2 regions of the Glutamicibacter sp. BW78 genome follow, and region 2 is predicted to be linked to the other one. Evidence: predicted binding sites of a transcription regulator. Region 2 holds the regulator's gene; the other holds the start of a gene.
The links. Region 2 encodes HrcA, which represses chaperone genes, less so after heat shock. Its sites were predicted from a motif close to TTNGCACTCGNNNNNNNCGAGTGCNAA; they were not measured.

Region 1: the regulator HrcA is predicted to act here: its motif matches at 4,328-4,354, upstream of groL (chaperonin GroEL).

What each region holds. Positions count from the first base shown of each region.
Region 1 covers NZ_NRGU01000020.1:53,764-63,103, forward strand. The annotation lists gene CIK75_RS03230 (NAD(P)/FAD-dependent oxidoreductase) at 81-1,505, shown strand; gene CIK75_RS03235 (DUF4031 domain-containing protein) at 1,515-2,411, shown strand; gene groL (chaperonin GroEL) at 2,508-4,145, opposite strand; gene CIK75_RS03245 (LytR C-terminal domain-containing protein) at 4,462-5,175, opposite strand; gene CIK75_RS03250 (DUF3263 domain-containing protein) at 5,226-5,522, opposite strand; gene CIK75_RS03255 (uracil-DNA glycosylase) at 5,666-6,400, shown strand; gene CIK75_RS03260 (threonine/serine exporter family protein) at 6,413-8,704, opposite strand; gene CIK75_RS03265 (hypothetical protein) at 9,229-9,340, shown strand, end outside.
Region 2 covers NZ_NRGU01000011.1:80,994-90,408, reverse strand. The annotation lists gene CIK75_RS02275 (PhoH family protein) at 1-1,125, opposite strand, end outside; gene CIK75_RS02270 (GerMN domain-containing protein) at 1,392-2,321, shown strand; gene CIK75_RS02265 (16S rRNA (uracil(1498)-N(3))-methyltransferase) at 2,337-3,140, opposite strand; gene dnaJ (molecular chaperone DnaJ) at 3,140-4,264, opposite strand; gene hrcA (heat-inducible transcriptional repressor HrcA) at 4,324-5,337, opposite strand; gene CIK75_RS02250 (DUF3097 family protein) at 5,518-6,375, shown strand; gene CIK75_RS02245 (DUF4870 domain-containing protein) at 6,473-6,886, shown strand; gene hemW (radical SAM family heme chaperone HemW) at 6,963-8,192, opposite strand; gene lepA (translation elongation factor 4) at 8,198-9,415, opposite strand, start outside.

The DNA.
Region 1 (9,340 bases), on a different contig from region 2:
ACGCCCGTCGAGCCAATGACAGAACTCAGTGATTACTGCTGCACAATAGTCATCAGCCCCTCGTGGAAACGGAGATTTGGATGTCACGCACCGCCATCGTTGTCGGTTCGGGCCCCAACGGCCTGACCGCCGCGGCCTTGTTGGCCCGCCAAGGCGTCGAAGTGACGATCTATGAACAGGGCCCCCTCCCCGGCGGTGCAGCGCGTTCGGCCGAGATCCTCGGGGACGGTTTCATCACCGATCTGGGCGCTGCCGGCCACCCCTTCGGCGTGGGTAGTCCGGCTTTTCGCGAACTCGGCCTGACCGATCACGGCCTCGAATGGGTGCACCCCACCTTTCCCATGGCGCATCCTCTGCCCGGACGTGATGCGGCCCTACTGCAACAAGATGCCTCATTGACTGCTTCAACGCTGGGCACCGACCGGGACGTCTGGCGCAGATTGCACCGACCGGTGGTCGAGCACCCACACCGAACGCTGGAGAACATCACCGGTCCGCTGCTTCGTATGCCACCGCATCCGCTATCCATGGCGTCCTTCGGCGTGCGGGCCGCTTGGCCGGCCCATCTACTGGCCCGTCGTCTCTTCGAGACGGAGGAAGCAAAGGCGCTGTTCATCGGTTCCGCAGCCCATTCCATGCTGCCGCCGACCCATCCGTTCACGGCCGCTTTCGGGCTGGTCTTCGGAGGGCTCGGGCAGACTCTGGGATGGCCCGTGGCCCGGGGTGGAACCGGCAGGATCGTGGACGCACTGCTGGACGTCTTGGACCAGCGCGGGGCGAAGATCCACACCAATTCCCCGGTGACTGATTTGCGAGACCTTCCCCAGGCCGATGCCGTCCTGCTGGATCTCACTCCCCGCCAGATCCTGAAGCTCGAAGGGGCAGGGTTGGAGGACCGCTACCGCCATCATCTCGCAAAGTGGAAGTACGGTATGGGCGGCTACAAAGTCGACTACCTGCTTGATGGCCCCATCCCCTGGTCCGACCCGCGGACGGCCGATGCCGGAACCGTTCACGTGGGTGGAACGATGGAGGAGATCGCCGAAGCCGAATCGATGACCCATCGAGGGCGTCTGCCGCCCCGCCCTTTTGTCTTGCTCTGCCAGCAATCGAATGCCGATCCCAGCCGGACTCGGGACGGACGGCAGGTCGTCTGGGCCTATGCGCATGTCCCCAACGGGTGTACCGCCGATGCGGCGCCCCTGATCGATGCCCACATCGAACGGTTCGCCCCCGGATTCCAGGACCGCATTATCGGCCGGGTCGATTCCTCGCCGCAGGTGTTGGAGTCGTGGAACCCGAATCTCGTGGGAGGAGACATCGGGGGTGGATCGCTCAAGGGGATCCAACAAGTCCTGCGCCCGGCGCCGACCCTGCGGCCCTACAACACCGGGACACCGGGACTCTACATCTGCTCCTCCTCCACCCCGCCGGGCGGAGGCGTGCACGGAATGGCCGGATGGAACGCCGCACAGGCAGTACTGCGGGACTGGGAACGCCGGTAATCTGGGTCCATGGCCATCCTCATCGACCCCCCGCTGTGGCCGGCCCACGGTACGGTCTTCTCGCATCTGGTTTCCGATGTCTCGGTGGAAGAGCTCCATGCCTTTGCTGCGACAGCCGGGCTGAGTCGGCGCGCCTTCGACCGAGACCACTATGACGTCCCCCGTCGCCGTTTCGACTCCCTTGTCGCTGCCGGGGCTCTTCCGGTTCCAGCCACCGAACTGGCCCGGCGCCTAATCCGCTCCGGCGTGCGTATCCCCGCCCATCAACGCCCCGAGAAGCTCGAAGGAGTCCTCGCCGACGCCTGGGACCGGTTGCTCCCCGGGAACACGGGCATCGCCGCAGAACTGATGGCCCGCTGGTCAGAGCCTCACCGGCATTACCACGACCGGGCCCACCTGCTGGCCGTGCTGCGGGCCCTCGACCTGCTGCGTTCGAAAGGAGAGCCTCTCGGCTCCCATCCGCGCGCGCCCTGGCTGGCCGCCTGGTTCCACGACGCCGTCTATGCCGGGGTCGCAGGTCAGGACGAGGAGGAATCCGCGCGATTGGCGGAGCAGCTGCTTCCAGCCTCCGGCGTCCCGAACGCCGAGATAGACGAGGTGGCCCGGCTCGTGCGGGTGACCACCAGCCACCGTCCCGCGGAACATGACGCCGCCGGCCGGCTGCTCTGCGATGCCGATCTGGAGGTCCTCGCCCGTCCGGAGCCCGCCTATCGCCGTTATGTGGCCGCAGTGCGCCGCGACTACTCCATGGTGTCTGACGTCGATTTCGCTCGGGGCCGGTCAGCCGTTCTGCGCTCCCTGCTAGCCACCGAACCGCTCTTCGGCACCAGCAGCGGACGGTTTCTCTGGGAGGGGCCCGCCAGGTCCAACCTCCTCGCCGAGCTGGCAGAACTGCCGGTCGCATAGCAACCGCTCCCCTGGCTTAAACGCCGCCGGCGCGGCCCCTCGTTTCCGAGGTGACCGCGCCGGCGTCGTCGTGCAGGGGCTACAGGGCCCGGGAGGCTAGAAGCCGCCCATACCGCCCATGCCGCCCATGTCGTCTCCACCGGGCATCCCGGCGCCAGCCTTCTCGGGCTGATCGGCGACGACTGCCTCGGTGGTGAGGAACAGACCGGCGATGGAGGCTGCGTTCTCCAGGGCGGAGCGCGTGACCTTCACCGGGTCGTTGACGCCTGCTGCCAGCAGGTCCTCGTACACACCGGTTGCGGCGTTCAGGCCGTGGCCCGAGGGCAGGCCCTTGACCTTATCGGCGACGACGCCGGGCTCGTGGCCGGCGTTGAAGGCAATCTGCTTCAGCGGGGCTTCGATGGCAACCTTGACGATGTTCGCGCCAGTGGCCTCGTCGCCTTCCAGTGTCAGCTTCGCGAAGGCCTTCGCGCCAGCCTGAATCAGAGCCACGCCGCCGCCGGCGACGATGCCCTCTTCGACTGCTGCCTTGGCGTTACGCACGGCGTCTTCGATGCGGTGCTTGCGCTCGTTGAGCTCGACCTCGGTTGCGGCACCGGCCTTGATCACTGCAACGCCACCGGCCAGCTTGGCCAGACGTTCCTGCAGCTTCTCGCGGTCGTAATCCGAATCGGAGTTTTCGATTTCGGCACGGATCTGGTTGACCCGGCCCGAGATCTCCTCGGCGTCGCCGGCACCCTCAACGATGGTGGTCTCGTCCTTGGTGACAACGACCTTGCGGGCCTGTCCCAACTGGTCGAGCGTTGCGGTTTCGAGCTTCAGTCCGACTTCCTCGGCGATGACCTGGCCACCGGTGAGGATGGCGATATCGGCGAGCATGGCCTTGCGACGGTCACCGAAGCCCGGTGCCTTCACGGCAACGGACTTGAAGGTGCCCTTGAGCTTGTTGACCACGAGGGTGGCCAGGGCTTCGCCCTCGATGTCTTCGGCGATGATCAGCAGCGGCTTGCCGGACTGCATGACCTTCTCCAGGACGGCGACCATGTCCTTGACGGAGGAGATCTTGGAGTTGACGATCAGGATGTACGGATCCTCGAGGACCGTTTCCTGACGTTCTGCATCGGAGACGAAGTAGGCCGAGAGGTAGCCCTTATCGAAGCGCATGCCTTCGGTCAGTTCGAGGTCCAGCCCGAAGGTGTTGGACTCCTCGACCGTGACGACGCCTTCCTTGCCGACCTTGTCCAGGGCCTCAGCGATGAGTTCGCCGATCTGGGAATCACCAGCGGAGATCGACGCGGTGGCCGCGATCTGCTCCTTGGTTTCGATTTCCACTGCCGAGTCGAACAGTTCGCTGGTCACGGCCTCGACGGCCTTCTGGATCCCGCGCTTCAGCGAGAGCGGGTCGGCGCCGGCAGCAACGTTGCGCAGGCCTTCCTTGACCAGTGCCTGGGCCAGCACGGTAGCGGTGGTGGTGCCGTCGCCTGCGATGTCGTCGGTCTTCTTGGCGACCTCCTTGACCAGCTCGGCACCGATCTTCTCGTACGGCTCGTCCAGCTCGATTTCCTTGGCGATGGAGACGCCGTCGTTCGTGATGGTGGGTGCGCCCCACTTCTTCTCGAGAACAACGTTGCGCCCGCGCGGGCCGAGGGTCACCTTGACGGCGTCGGCCAGGGTGTTCAAACCCCGCTCGAGGCCGCGGCGTGCTTCCTCGTCAAATGCAATCATCTTGGCCATAGTGGCTAGTGGTCCTTTCGGGACAGTCTTGCGAATTCATGAACCAGTTGAAACGCCCGCGACGGACGGGTGGGGTGCTGCGTTATCTGAACGCCGCGCCCACACCCTCGCTGCAACTGATCCGGGGTTCACCCGCGGTATTCGCTGCCGGTAGGTTGTGACGAAATGGATCCGCCCCGCGCTTAGCAGTCGCAACACCTGAGTGCTAAATCAATTATTGGCACTCTCCACCCTCGAGTGCAAGCCATGAGGGCCGTTTTCGGGAAACTCTTCACGTCCGGCTTAACCCGAACGGCGCCACTGGGACCGTGGGGACCTAGAAATCGGCTCCGAGAACGACGGCGATGCGACCGGGAATCTGCGAGGTTTGGTACACCGTGCCGATCCCCATCGCGCCGGCGGCCTTCTCGGCAGTGGCTTTATCCTCGTCGGACTTGTAGTAGACGATCGAGCTGCTCACGCGTTTGGTCCAGTTCGCGGCGCTGAGATTGCTAAAGCCCGCGGCGCTGAGCTTGGCCTGGCCGGAGGCGGCCAAGCCCGTTCGGCGGGAGCCGTTGTAGACGCCGATCTTGGTGGAGGTATCCGGCGCGGCAGCGGCAGAGCTGGAGGAGGCTGCGGCAGCGGAACTGGAGGAAGCGGCAGCGGCCTTGGACTTCTTCGCCGCCTCGGAGGCTGCTGCCTCGGATTTCGCCGCAGCTGCAGACTCGGCGGCGGCAGAGGATTCAGCGGCTGCGGAATCATCCGCGGATTCCTCCGGCGCCTGACTTTCCGCTGCACCCTTCGTTGCCGAGGCCGGGGACTGGCTGGCCGAACTGGAACTGTTTGCCGGGGTGGCGACCGGCTGGCCGGTCAACTGCGGCAGGACGAAGTAGCTGAAGAGGCCAACGACCAGGGCCAAGATGCCGAAGGCGACGATCCAGCCCAATGGTGACCGGCGGGTAGCGGCGCCGGAAATGGTTTGCCGGTGAATTCCCTTACGGTCGGTGAATTCCGGGACCCTGTCGAACTCGTCGTTCGGGTGCTTCGTCATCGCAGTCCTTGGTTCCTTCGGTGCAGCGGCGGATGGTGCCGGAATCGGGCCTACGCCTCGCCCGCCAGCCGGCGCGCACTGCGGGCACGATGCCTCGTTGATCGAAGTCTACGCAATCTTTTGACAAGCATCGGATCATGCGCCAGCGCGGCGTCCGTGTCGATCAGTGCATTGAGCAGCTGGTAGTAGTTGGCCGCCGAAAGATCGAAAAGTTCGCGGATGGCCTGTTCCTTGGCACCGGCGTATTTCCACCATTGACGTTCGAGCGCCAGAATCTGCTGGTCGCGGACGTCCAGCGGGCTGTCCTCGTCGGGTTCGAACTCCAGTTCGCCCGCCTGTACTGCCATCGCCTGCCTCCTTGACCTGTCGCTCCTCCGACGATTCCTGCCGCCGGGCCTGGCCCGGACGCGAGTCGCCCACACCCATCCTAGTGGCGAATTACATCGATGTCATTTGCCGGTTGGTGCGTTCTGCCGGGCAGAATGGGCTCATGAAGACAGCTGTGGAGCAAACCCCCTGGCCCATGGCCCCCGACTGGGCCGAGGCCCTGGCTCCGGTGATGCCTCGGTTGCAAAAGATCGATACGGACCTTTCCGCTCGGCGTGCTGCCGGCGAGCAGGTGCTACCGGCCCCCGAACATCTGTTGCGAGCCTTCCACCTGCCGCTGGCGGACGTCAGGGTCCTCATCCTCGGTCAGGACCCCTACCCGACACCCGGGCACTCGATTGGGCTGGCCTTCGCCGTCGATGAGTCGGTGACCCCACTGCCCCGCAGCCTGAAAAACATCTTCACCGAATACTGCCAAGACACCGGCTACCCGTTTCCAGCTACCGGGAACCTGAGCGCTTGGGCCGAGCAGGGCGTCTTGCTGTTGAACCCGATCCTGTCGGTGGCCGCCGGGGACACCGGCTCACATCGGAAGCTGGGGTGGCAGGAATTTACGACCGCAGCCATCACCGCGCTGGTGGCACGCCCGACCCCGCTGGTGTCCATCCTGTGGGGACGGCAAGCCCAGGGCTTCGAACCACTGCTCGGTACGACGCCGGTGATCACCAGCGCCCATCCCTCGCCGTTGTCGGCACGGCGCGGCTTCTTCGGCTCGCGCCCGTTCACCCGGGCCAACGAACTGCTCACCGGTCAGGGCGCGGATCCCGTCGATTGGCGCTTACCTGCACCCACCGATGACCATCCGGATACCGGAGCCACGCTTCCGCTGTCCGGCTGATCGGCACCTCCGCTAGCGGCGGCGGATGCGTCGCCGTTCGTGGGTGATCCACCCCTTGGTGAAGGGGCGAGCGACGGTATCGCCGAGCACAACGCCGCCGGCGATGGCCACGATGATGGCGAAGGCGTTGAACATTTGGAGCAGCCCCACGGACATGTCTCCCGCATCGATCGTGATGCCATACATGGCTCGGAAAATCGTCAGTCCGGGCAGCAGGAAGGTCACTGCCGGGACGGCGACCACGAGCTGCGGGGCGGTCATCTTCATGGCCACCCAGCGACCGACTCCACCGACAACGATGGCCGCCACGGCCGGGGCCATCCGGTCCCCCACCCCAATTGCTTGTGCGAGCAAAAGTGCCAGATAACCGGTCAGGGCGACCCCGGCTGTGGGCAGCAGCAGACTGCGCGCTGTCTGCTCGAAGATGGATACGCAGAACACCGCGACCGCGACCAAGAACGCCAGGAACGCCGTCGGGTAGGAGATCTGGTCGATATTGGACACGTCCAACCGCCGCATCCCCAGCAACGTCCCGGTCACCAGTGCCGCGGTGATCCCGGCAATAATGGCCCCGTAGATCAGGAGGGATGAGAAGAAACGGCCAGCTGCGGTGACCGGGAATCCGTTAATCGCGTCCTGGACCGCCGAAACGAATCTCGACGAGGGCAACAACAACATGATCCCGCCGGCCACGACCACCGCCGGGGAGATCGGCGCGTTGACCGCCCAGAGAAGCATGGCGATGCCCGTGGTGACTGCTGAACCGAGCCCGATGGTGAAGAATTCGGGGACCCTCCAACTGCCCACGACGTTCATGATGCCGGTAATCAGGCAGAAGGAAATCAGCGCTACGAGCGCGCCGAACCAACTGCCTCCGATGAACATGACGAAGGCTGCGCAGAAACCACCGCCACCCATGGTGGCCATCCACCGGGGGTAGGGCTTGGGCTGTCGGAGGATCTCGCGTAATCGATCGGTGGCCTGAGTGCGGGTGACACCACCGGCAATGATCTCTGAGACCAGACCGTGCAGCAGGGCCAGCCCCCGGTAGTTGCCGGTCCAGGAACGCACCACGCGCAAGAGGGAGACCGGGTTCTGGTCTTGTGGGGCGTAGTTGATATGGATCGACTGGTTGGTGATCTCCACGTCGACATTGCTCAGACCCAACGATGCGGTGACAGCGATGACGCTGGTTTCCGCCTGCAGGGCACCGGCGCCGAAACGGAACATCGACTCCGCCATATCCAAGGCAAATTCCAGGGTCTGGCGGGCGTTGGCGTCGAATTCACCCGGCTGCTGGATCAGCGGGTTCGCATAGGGGCTACCCACCAGCCGGTCCACGATCGAGAACGCCTGGGTCGGCGGCGATTCGGTGTGCATCAGCTTCGAGAACGCACGTTTGGCCGCAGGGGTGGCCTTTCCGGCGGCCCGGGCGACGCTCGGCAACGGGTTCGGGGCATGGAACGGGGCCGGTGCCGGCCGCGGGGTGGTCTTGGGTGAGGCTTTCGCGGACGGGCCGGTGCGTGCCTCCGGCGCGACGACGTTGGATACTCTCGCGACGGCGGGGTCGATCGGAACCGAAGTAGTTGTCGGAGGTGCCGCCGGAGCCGGCTTGGGTCGTCGGGCCGCGGGGATCTTCCACGGTGCCGGTTTACGGGTGGAACCGGTCGATGGTGTCGGGCCCGAATACTCAGCGGTCTTGGCTGCCCCCTTTTTGGGGGCGCCCGGTGTTCGGCCTGGCCACCCTGGCTGGGTCTTCCGCGAGGGCTTGACCCGCTGCTCGGGGGACGTCGTCGCCGATGGTTCGGAAGCCTGTTTCGTTTCTTGGGCTGGTGCGGCAGTGGCGTCGGCCCGTTCGGGGGGTCCGGGTGAGGCCGTCGGGGCCGGCGGCGCGGCGATGGGGACCTCTGCGGTCCGTGGGGTGATGCCATCCCACACCGGCTCCGTCTTGGAACGGTCATCCGGGGAGCCCGGCAGGTCGACACTGCCGCTGGGCAGGACATGGTCGGTGCGAGGACGCGCTTGTTCGACGGCGTCTGAGGCCTCGGGCGTATACGCCAACGCCCCAGTGGGCTCCGTTTTGACCCAGTCGTCGTGATAGCCCGGTGCGGTGTCTTCGATTTCGGAAGCGGCCTCGTCGTCGTTCTCCGAGGAACGGTTTGCGCTTCTGGCCAATCTGCTGAAGAGCCCTGCCGGCTGTTTGATTTCCGACGTCGGAATGCGCGGCATCACCCCGGCCTTCGGGTTCGGATCCTGAGTGGGCGCCGTGATTTCGGAGGGCTCCGGCTTGTCGCGGTCGGACACGAACTCTCCTGTTCTGACGGGGTTTCCTGTAGGCAACTCTACAACCGGAGGCAAGGCCAAAAGAGCCGTGGACCGACCGATGTGTCCAACGTCAAAAGAGCGGCCGTGTGCAGGATCAACCGAGTGGATGTTCCAGCCTGCGACGGGGCCCCTAGCGTCGGAGACAACCCGATGAGAAGGCTTTTCAGGAAAGTACCCCCATGACGTCACGCGGAACCCGCAAGTCCCCGCAAGGCTCTTCCAACCTCGCGGCTTGGACATCGGCGAGGAGCGTAGTCCGACCTCCACGGTAGGGGGCCGAAACGGACTGGACCGTTCAGTTATCCCCGGCAGGTGGGGCCGGCCCTTCGCATGCACGCAACCCCGGATGGGAGCACAGCACCGAGCCGATTCGAACTTTCGAGATATATGGCTGTGACTAGGGGTTTCCAAGTTGTAACGATTCGTTGCGTGTGGCGTCAGCGTGCCAAAGCGTCAGTGCCTTCCCCCTAGACTCGCCATGAATCCAACTGTTGGGGGAACAGATGAAACATTTTTACTTCGTGGCGCCCACGCTCGTGGTGGCCATCGCACTCGCCGGTTGCAGTGTTTCCAGCAATGACATATCCGAATCAGCACCACAAGCCACGGAAACGA
Region 2 (9,415 bases):
GGCGTGGTCGGCGGTGGGTTGTTCGGTGGTGGAGGTCTCCGCCGGCAGGTTGCGGGCCGCGATGCGTTCGCGGGCTGCCGCCTGATGCTGCGCTGCGGTGCGCCGACGTTCCGACTCGGCATCTTCAACAGGTCCGTCGGACCATTTCTCATAGGCGCTCACGATATCGCCCACCAACCGGTGACGCACCACGTCGGTGGCGTCGAGATGACAGAAGGCAATGTCCTCCACCGAGTCAAGGATCTGTGAGACGACCTTCAGCCCCGATTTGGAACCACCGGGCAAGTCGATCTGGGTGACGTCACCGGTGACGACGATGCGGGAGCCGAAGCCCAGGCGGGTGAGGAACATCTTCATTTGTTCCGGCGTCGTATTCTGTGCTTCGTCCAGGATGATGAAGGCATCGTTGAGGGTTCGTCCGCGCATATAGGCCAGGGGGGCTACTTCGATGGTGCCGGCGGCGATCAACCGGGGAATTGATTCGGGATCGATCATGTCGTGGAGTGCATCGTAGAGCGGGCGCAGATACGGGTCGATCTTCTCGTTCAGTGATCCCGGGAGGAAACCGAGCTTCTCCCCCGCCTCGACGGCCGGGCGGGTGAGGATGATCCGGCTGACTTCCTTGGCCTGCAGGGCCTGGACGGCCTTGGCCATGGCCAGGAACGTCTTGCCGGTACCTGCAGGGCCGATGCCGAAGATGACCGTGTTGGCGTCGATGGCATCAACATAGGCCTTCTGATTGACCGTTTTGGGCCGAATCCGTTTACCGCGGCCCGAAAGAATGTTCAGTCCAAAGGTTTCGGATCCTGAACTGCGCAGCGCACCATCGGATTCGACCAGGCGCACCAGTTGTTCGACCAGTTGGGCCGAGACCCGGGTGCCCCGCGCGGCCAAGGAGCGGGCCTCTCTCACCACGTGCTCGGCACGGCCCGCCGCAGCAGCCTCCCCGGTAATGCTCAGTTCATTACCGCGCACATGCAATTGAACGGAGGGATAGACCCCCTGCAGGATGCGCAGCACCTCGTCGTTTGCGCCGAGCGCACCGACCATCTGATCGCTGCTGGAAAACGTGATCACCGTGGCCCGGTTCGCCTCCGGTGCGGTGGTGTTGTCCTCGTCGGTCATCCTAGTGGGTTGCCCTCCCGTTTTCGTGCTGGTTGACAGCCGCTCCGGCCGCGGGTTCGCGGTCGTTCGGCACGCCTCCATCCTACGTGACCGGCCCGCAGGAGGCTTCCGTTATTCATGCAAGTGTATATATCGGTCTTGCAACGGTCCTCCCCCGGACCCCGATCCGGGGTCCCGGGGAGGACATCGTGTGCCAAGATTAATGGTCGGCCGCGGCACACGTGTGTCTGCCCGTCGTTAAATTTCCGCCGAACCAGAGGACCCCAGTGATCGCCGCCCCCGCCAGCCGCCGTATGCGTGGCCGCATGGTGATGTTGGTTGCGGTGCTCTCGTTGGGAACGGTCGCCGCCTGTGTCGGAACACCCGAGGGCGCCCCGACCAGCATGCCGGCGGCAACGGATGTCTCCTCTTCGGTGGCCGGGCGCAGTAGTTCGGCCGCGTTGGAAAGCCTCAGCGGCCCGCACCTGTCCCCGATCTACTGGCTCGGCGAACGCGATTCGACCGTCTACCTGTACCGGGAATATCTTGCCGCCGAGGACCAGGGCGATCCGGTCACCACCGCGATCAAATACCTCACCGAGCACCAACCCGATGACCCCGACTATTTCAACCTGTGGAGCAAGCCCACCCGCATCGGCACCTCGATCGACGCCAATAACGTCATCACCGTGGACCTCTCGGCCGATGCTTTTAGCCGCAAGCTCGATGAAGGTCTGGCCCAGCGGGCCATCCAACAATTGGTGTACACCGCGACCGCCGCGGCCTCTGCTGCTGGTTTGATCGGGCAGGATCCACCCGCCAGCGTCAACATCCTGGTGGACGGCCATTCCGGGTTCAACGCCTTTGGGCATGTAGAACTCACCGGACCGATTCGGCGCAATACACGGTTCCGTGCCCCGATTTGGATCATTGACCCGCAAGAGGGGGCCAAGGTCCCTGCCGGCAAGCTCAAGGTCCAGGGAACCTCGGTCGCCTTCCCCGGTGGAACGCAGTGGGAGCTGATGCGTGCCGAGGGCAAAGAGGAAGTCCGGGTGGACTCGGGCACCATGAAGCTGGGTGAGGGCGACTTGGCAGATAACACGTTCGCCCTGACCACCGACGTTGAAAAGGGCGACTACACGCTGGCCGTCTGGGGCAGCAAGGACGACTCCACGGCACGGCAATCCGAGGACTCCACGACGTTCACCGTCAAATAATCCGGCGTTTGGTCTCTACCGGTCCAAAACCCCGGCAATATGACGGGTGATCACCAACGCCGCAGGTCCCGCGGTCGAAGCTCGGAGGACGTGGCGTCCCAAAACCGCTGTCTGGGCCCCCGCTTCGGTGAGCCGGGAGATCTCGGCGTCGGCGATTCCGCCTTCGGGGCCGACCAGCAGCAGAATCCGTGGGCGTCCCGCTGCAGGATCGCCGGCGGCAACCTCGTCCATGAAATTCCGGACGACGGCGGACAGCGGTTCCGTGGCGCTCTCGTGGAGGATGATCGCCACTTCGGGCCCATCCTGGGTCTTTGGTTGAGCCAACCGGGCAGCCAACTGCTGCGTGGTCATCACCGATGCGACCTCGGGCAGTCGGGTACGCCGGGATTGCTTGACCGCAGCCCTGACCGTCGCCGCCCATTTGGCCCGGCCCTTATCGGCCTTTGCTGCCGCCCATCTGACCACCGAGCGATCAGACTGCCACGGCTGAATCGCATCAATACCGAGCTCGACGGCCGCTTCGACGGCCTGGAGATCCCGATCCCCCTTGGCCAAGGCCTGGACCAGGACCAGCTCGACAGGAGGTTCATCCTCCCGCTCGATCCGGTCGATGATGGCGGTTAAACTTGCTTTCGCCGTCTCCCGTACCGTGCAGACGGCGCGGGTCCCCGTCCCGGAGAGCACATCGATCTGCTCACCGGGACGAACCCTTTTTACCGTCACCGCATGATGGCCCTCGGGGCCATCGATGACGACGGCGTCGCCCGGGGCCGCGGAGGCCGGCAGCCCATCGTCGAGCAGGAACGCCTGGTTGCTCATCAGGCGCGGTGGCCCAATTTATCGCGCAATCGAGAGAAGACTCCGCCGCGTTCGGCCAGGCGGCCTTCGGCGAATTCTTCGTCGCGGAGCGTGGCCAAACGCTCGAGTAGCTCGCGCTGTTCGTCGTCGACCTTCGTGGGGGTCTCCACCTGCAGGTGAACGATCAGGTCGCCGCGGCTGCCACCGCGCAGTCGCGGGACGCCCAACTGGGAGAGCTTGACCGTATCGGCAGACTGGGTGCCCGGTTCGATCTGGATGTCCTGCTCGCCGTCGAAGGTTTCCAATTTCATATCGGTGCCGAGGGCGGCCGCCGTCATCGGGATGCGCAAGGTGGCATGCAGGTCGTTGCCTTCACGTTCGAAGACCGCATGGCGTTTGACGTTGATTTCCACGTATAGGTCGCCGGAGGGGCCGCCGCCGGGGCCCGCCTCCCCCTGGCTGTCCAAGTGGATGCGCGTGCCGGTGGCGACACCCGCGGGGATCTTCAACTGCTTGGACACGCGCTCACGCACCCGGCCCTGGCCCATGCACTCGTTGCAGGGGCTGGGCAAGGTGGTGCCGAAGCCGCGGCAGGCACTGCAGGTTTCGACGGTCATCATATTGCCCAGGAATGAACGGACCGGACGTTGCACCTGGCCCTGCCCGTGGCAGATGGTGCACGTTTCGGGTGAGGTTCCGGGCTGGCAGCAGGTGCCCTGGCAGACGCCACAGGTCACCGCCGTCTCGATGTCCAGGGTGTAGACGGTGCCTTGGACGGCATCCTTGAGTTCGATGCTCGCGGTGACCAGTGCATCGCGGCCGCGTTGGGTCCGCGAGGCCGGGCCCTGGGCCGCACCCCCGCCGAAGAACTGTTCGAAGATGTCCCCGAAGCCGCCGAAGCCGCCACCGCCACCTCCGCCGCCGCCGGCAGTGCCGTTCTCATTGCCCGTCGCATCATAGATCTCCCGCTTCTGCGGGTCCGAAAGAACCTCGTAGGCGTGGGTGACCGACTTGAACTTATCCGAAACGTCCTCGCCCGGGTTCACATCCGGGTGAAGCTTGCGGGCGAGCTTCCGATAGGACTTCTTGATTTCCTCGGCGGAGGCGTCGCGCGCGACGCCGAGGGTTTCGTAGTGGCTGCTCACAGTGTGTGCTGTGTCCTTTCCGACAATCTGTACATGCTGTATCCCCGAGTCCTGATCCGTCAGCCGGCCAGGATACGGGAAAGATAACGGGCGACCGCGCGAACGGCCGCCATGCTGGTGGGGTAGTCCATCCGGGTGGGACCCAGGACACCGATTTTGGCAGTGGATCCCGGACCATAGCCTGTGGCTACGACCGAGGTCTCCGCCAAGCCGCCATAGAGGTTCTCCCGTCCGATCTGCACGGCAATGCCCCGGGCGTCCTGCTCCAATTCGGAGAACAACCGCAAGAGGACAACTTGTTCCTCGAGGGCTTCGAGCACCGGGGTGATCGTCAACGGAAAATCCCCGGTGGAACGGGCGAGGTTGGCGGTTCCTGCCATGATCATTCGCTCGATCACCGAGTTATCCCCCAACGAAGCCAAGGCCTGGGCCAGGATCCTCCCGGAATCGCGCAGGGAAGGAGCCAGTTTCTCACAGGCGGCCAGGGCCAGATCGCCGATGCTTTGCATCCGCTGACCCGAGGTAGCCGCCAAGAACGTGGCCTTCAGGTCCGCGAGTGAGTCATCGCTGGTCTCCGGGGGGACCAGGACCACCCGTTGGTCGACCTTGCCCGTATTGGTGATCAGGATCGTGAGGACCTGACCGGAACCCAAACCCACCAATTCTATGTGGCGGACCGTCGCATCGCTAAACTGCGGTACTTGAAGCACTGCCACCTGGTTGGTGAGTTGGGCCAGGAGCCTGACCGTACGTTCCAGGACTTCGTCCAGATCGTTGGTGCCTTCAAGCATGCGGTGGATGGCCCGGCTTTCGGCGGGCGAGAGGGGGCGGACGGCGTCGATCTGGTCCACGAAATACCGGTAGCCCCGCTCGGTCGGGATCCTTCCCGAGGACGTATGCGGGGCGATAATGAGGCCCTCTTCTTCCAGCGCCGACATATCGTTGCGAATGGTCGCCGCCGATACCCCCAAACGGTGCCGTTCTACCAGGGCCTTGGAGCCGACCGGTTCCCGGGAATGGACATAGTCCTCGACGATCGCCCGCAGGACCTCGAGGCGCCGTGGAACTGACATTCGATCCTCCTGTGGGTCTCGTGGTGGATGGACTGATGACGGCCTCGTGGCTTAGCACTCGACACGCCTAAGTGCTAAGTCTAATACGAAGGAGCACTTGTTAGCATGGTGGCCGCGCGCATCGGCGCTGGTGGCCCGATCCACGAGGCTGCCCGACCCAGGGAAAGGCCGTGTCAGCAATTGGATATCCACCAGTGGGGAGCCCAGGATCTATCGGCGCCGAAAGCCCGACAGCTACGCCGAGTCCCCGCCGCACGGGGCCTACTGCTCGAAGATGTGCAGTCAGGCTGGGTAGGTGAGATCGTCCGGATCGAACGTTCCGGCGGCCTGCGACTGGTGGTCCTGGAGGATCGTCGCGGCAAGACCAGATCCTTCCCCACCGGCTTCGGTTTCCTGGTGGAAGGCGAGCCCGTGGAGATCATCGAACCCCAAGCCACAGCGTCTGGAACCGGAGCCAGCGGAAGTAGGAGCGCCTCGGGTTCGGTAAAGGTGTCGAATCTCAAAGCCCGCACCGCCTTGGCCAGTCGGATCTGGGTCGAAGGCAAGCACGACGCCGAACTGGTCGAAAAAGTGTGGGGTCATGACCTGAGGGTGGAAGGCATCGTCGTGGAACCCCTGCACGGTGTCGACGACCTGGCGGGAGCGATCGCCGAATTCTCCCCAGGCCCCCACCGCAAACTCGGGATCCTGGTTGACCATCTGATCTCCGGAACCAAGGAGGAGAAGATCGCCGCCGAGGCCATGCGTGTTCCGGGAGCCACATCCAACGTCCTGATCGTCGGACACCCTTACGTCGACGTTTGGCAGGCCATCAGGCCCCAAGTACTCGGCATCACTGCCTGGCCGGTCGTCCCCCGCGGTACGGACTGGAAGACGGGAATTCTCAAGGGCCTGGGGTGGGCCCATGCCAGCCAGGCAGATGTCGCCCTGGGCTGGCGTCGGCTTCTGGGCCAGGTGAACAGCTATGCTGACCTGGAACCGAGCCTGCTCGGACGGGTCGAAGAGGTGATTGACTTCCTCACGACAGGACGTCACTGACGCCTCGGCGCGCCGCAAGCCCCGCGAAGGGGTGCTTGGTGCACCACGTGGCGATAAACTAGGCAAAACTGTGCAGGACGGGAGGAAAGACGTAGTGATGAACGGATCAGGCAAGAAGCCCAGCGAAGGCTCAGCCGACGCGCGGCGCTTCGAGGGTTCGTCGTCGGCTCCCCTGCCGCTGACTCCTTCGGAGGACCGCCAGTGGGCGACGATCGCCCACTTTGGTGGCATTCTCGGGTGCATTCCCTCGGGGATCATCTACCTCGTCTACCGTGACCGCGGGGCGTTCACCGCGCAGGAGTCCAAGGAAGCGCTGAACTTCACGCTTCCCCTCACCGTCCTGGCCCTCATCTCCAATATCCTGATGCTCATCCCGGTGATCGGTGGGGTCTTCGCCATCATCGCCGTAGCGTTGTGGACCTATATCACCGTCAGCGGCGTGGTCGCCGGCATCGAGGTCAACCGCGGTCGGCCGTACCGTTACCCCTTCAACCTCAGACTCATCGACTAGCAGTCCGCGTCAGGAAATATTCGTGCAGGCCCGGGAACCTTGTTCCCGGGCCTGCACCCGTCCGGGAGCATCTCTCCTAGAAGTCCAGCAGCCGACGCACGATGGAATCGGCGAGCAGGCGACCATTCAAGGTCGGGATGACCTGTCCCCGCACGGCTGCCGATCCGTCAATGAGCCCGTCGGCGATGAGTCCGGCCACTGCCTGGCGTCCCGAGGACGGCAGCTCCGAAACGGGTAGACCGTCGACGATGCGGGTCAACAGCATCGTGCGTTCGAGCAGGCGAGCCTGCTCATCAGGGGTTTCGCGTCCAGCGGCAGGGGATGTGCCGGCGTCGATACGCTGTTGGTAGGCCGCAGGATGCTTCACGTTCCACCAGCGTAGACCGCCCACATGCGAATGCGCTCCGGGTCCGGCACCCCACCAGTCGGCGCCCTTCCAATAGGCCATGTTGTGACGGCACCGGGTCGCCTCGGTGCGGCTCCAGTTGCTGACCTCATACCAGGAGAACCCTGCGGCGGTGAGCAGTTCTTCGGCCAGGAGATACTTATCTGCGTGGTCGTCGTCATCGATATCCGCGACTTCGCCGCGGCGAATCTGGGCGGCCAGCCGGGTTCCGGCCTCGATGATGAGGGCGTAGGCAGAAATATGGTCGGGTTCGTAGGACAGCGCCGTCAGCAGGGAGGCCCGCCAATCGTCCAGAGACTCCCCCGGTACCCCGTAGATCAAGTCCACGCTGACAGCGAGTCCGGCTTCGCGCGCCCAAGCCACGGCCTGCCCGACCCCCTCGGGGCGGTGCGTGCGGTCCAAGGTCTTCAGCACGTGAGGAACGGCTGACTGCATACCGAAGGACACCCGGGTGAAACCGGCGTCGGCCAGCGTGCTGAGCGATTCGAAGGTGACGGAGTCCGGGTTCGCTTCCGTGGTGATTTCGGCGCCGTCCACCAGACCCCAGGTCTCGCGGATCGTTTCCAGGACCGAGGCCAAGTCTTCTGCAGGCAACAGGGTCGGGGTTCCGCCGCCGAAGAAAACGGTGGAGACTTTCCGGTCGGGCAACCCGCTGGCACGCAGCACGCCTCCGCCGAACTCGAGTTCGGCGGAGGCTGCCGCTGCATAGGTGTCCTGACTGGAACCGGAGCCGAGTTCATGAGCCGTATAGGTGTTGAAGTCGCAGTATCCGCAACGGACGGCACAGAACGGGATATGCACATAGATGCAGAAGTCGCGTTCGGTGGCGCCGTCGATGGTGCTGGCAGGCAGCAGGCCATCGGCCGGCGCCGGATCCCCGAGGGGCAAAGCTGAAGGCATGAAGACTACTTCTTGGCCTTATCCGCGGAACCTTCGGAGGACAGTGCCGCAATGAAGGCTTCCTGCGGGACCTCGACACGGCCGACCATCTTCATGCGCTTTTTGCCTTCCTTCTGCTTTTCGAGCAGTTTGCGCTTACGCGAGATATCGCCGCCGTAGCATTTGGCCAGTACGTCCTTGCGGATGGCCCGGACGGATTCACGGGCGATGATCCGCGAGCCGATGGCTGCCTGGATGGGGACCTCGAACTGCTGGCGCGGAATGAGTTCGCGCAGCTTGCGGGTCATCATGACCCCATAGGGGTAGGCCTTGTCCTTATGGGTGATCGCGCTGAACGCGTCCACCGCCTCACCCTGGAGCAGGATGTCGACCTTGACCAGATCGGCGACCTGTTCGCCCTCTGCCTTCCAGTCGAAGGAGGCATAGCCGCGCGTCTTGGATTTGAGGAAATCGAAGAAATCGAACACGATTTCCGCCAGCGGGAGCAAGTACCGCAGTTCCACCCGGTCCTCGGAGAGATAATCCATGCCGAGCATCTGGCCGCGTCGTGATTGGCATAGTTCCATGACCGAGCCGACGAATTCATTCGGGGTCAGGATCGTGCCGGCCACCATCGGTTCGCGGACTTCTTGGATCTTGCCGGCAGGGAACTCGCTGGGGTTGGTCACGGTGACCACCGACTTATCCTCGGTCACCACGTCGTAGATGACGTTGGGGGCCGTGGAAATGAGATCCAGGTTGAACTCGCTTTCCAGGCGTTCACGCGTGATTTCCAGGTGCAGCAGACCCAGGAAACCCACGCGGAAGCCGAAGCCCAGGGCTACCGAGGTTTCCGGTTCGAAGGTCAGTGCCGCGTCGTTGAGCAGGAGCTTGTCCAGGGCATCGCGCAAGACCGGGTAATCCGATCCGTCGATCGGGTACAGCCCGGAGAAGACCATCGGTTTGGGATCCTCGTAACCGCCGAGGGACTCCGGAGCGGGATTGACGAAGGAGGTGATGGTGTCGCCGACCTTTGACAGCCGGACGTCCTTCACACCGGTGATCAGGTAGCCGACCTCGCCGACGCCCAGGCCTTTGCAAGGTGTCGGTTCGGGCGAAGATACCCCGATCTCGAGCACCTCATGGGCGGTGCGCGTGGACATCATCTGGACCTTTTCGCGCGGGCTCAACTTCCCGTCGACGACTCGGACGTACGTGACGACACCGCGGTAGGTGTCGTAGAC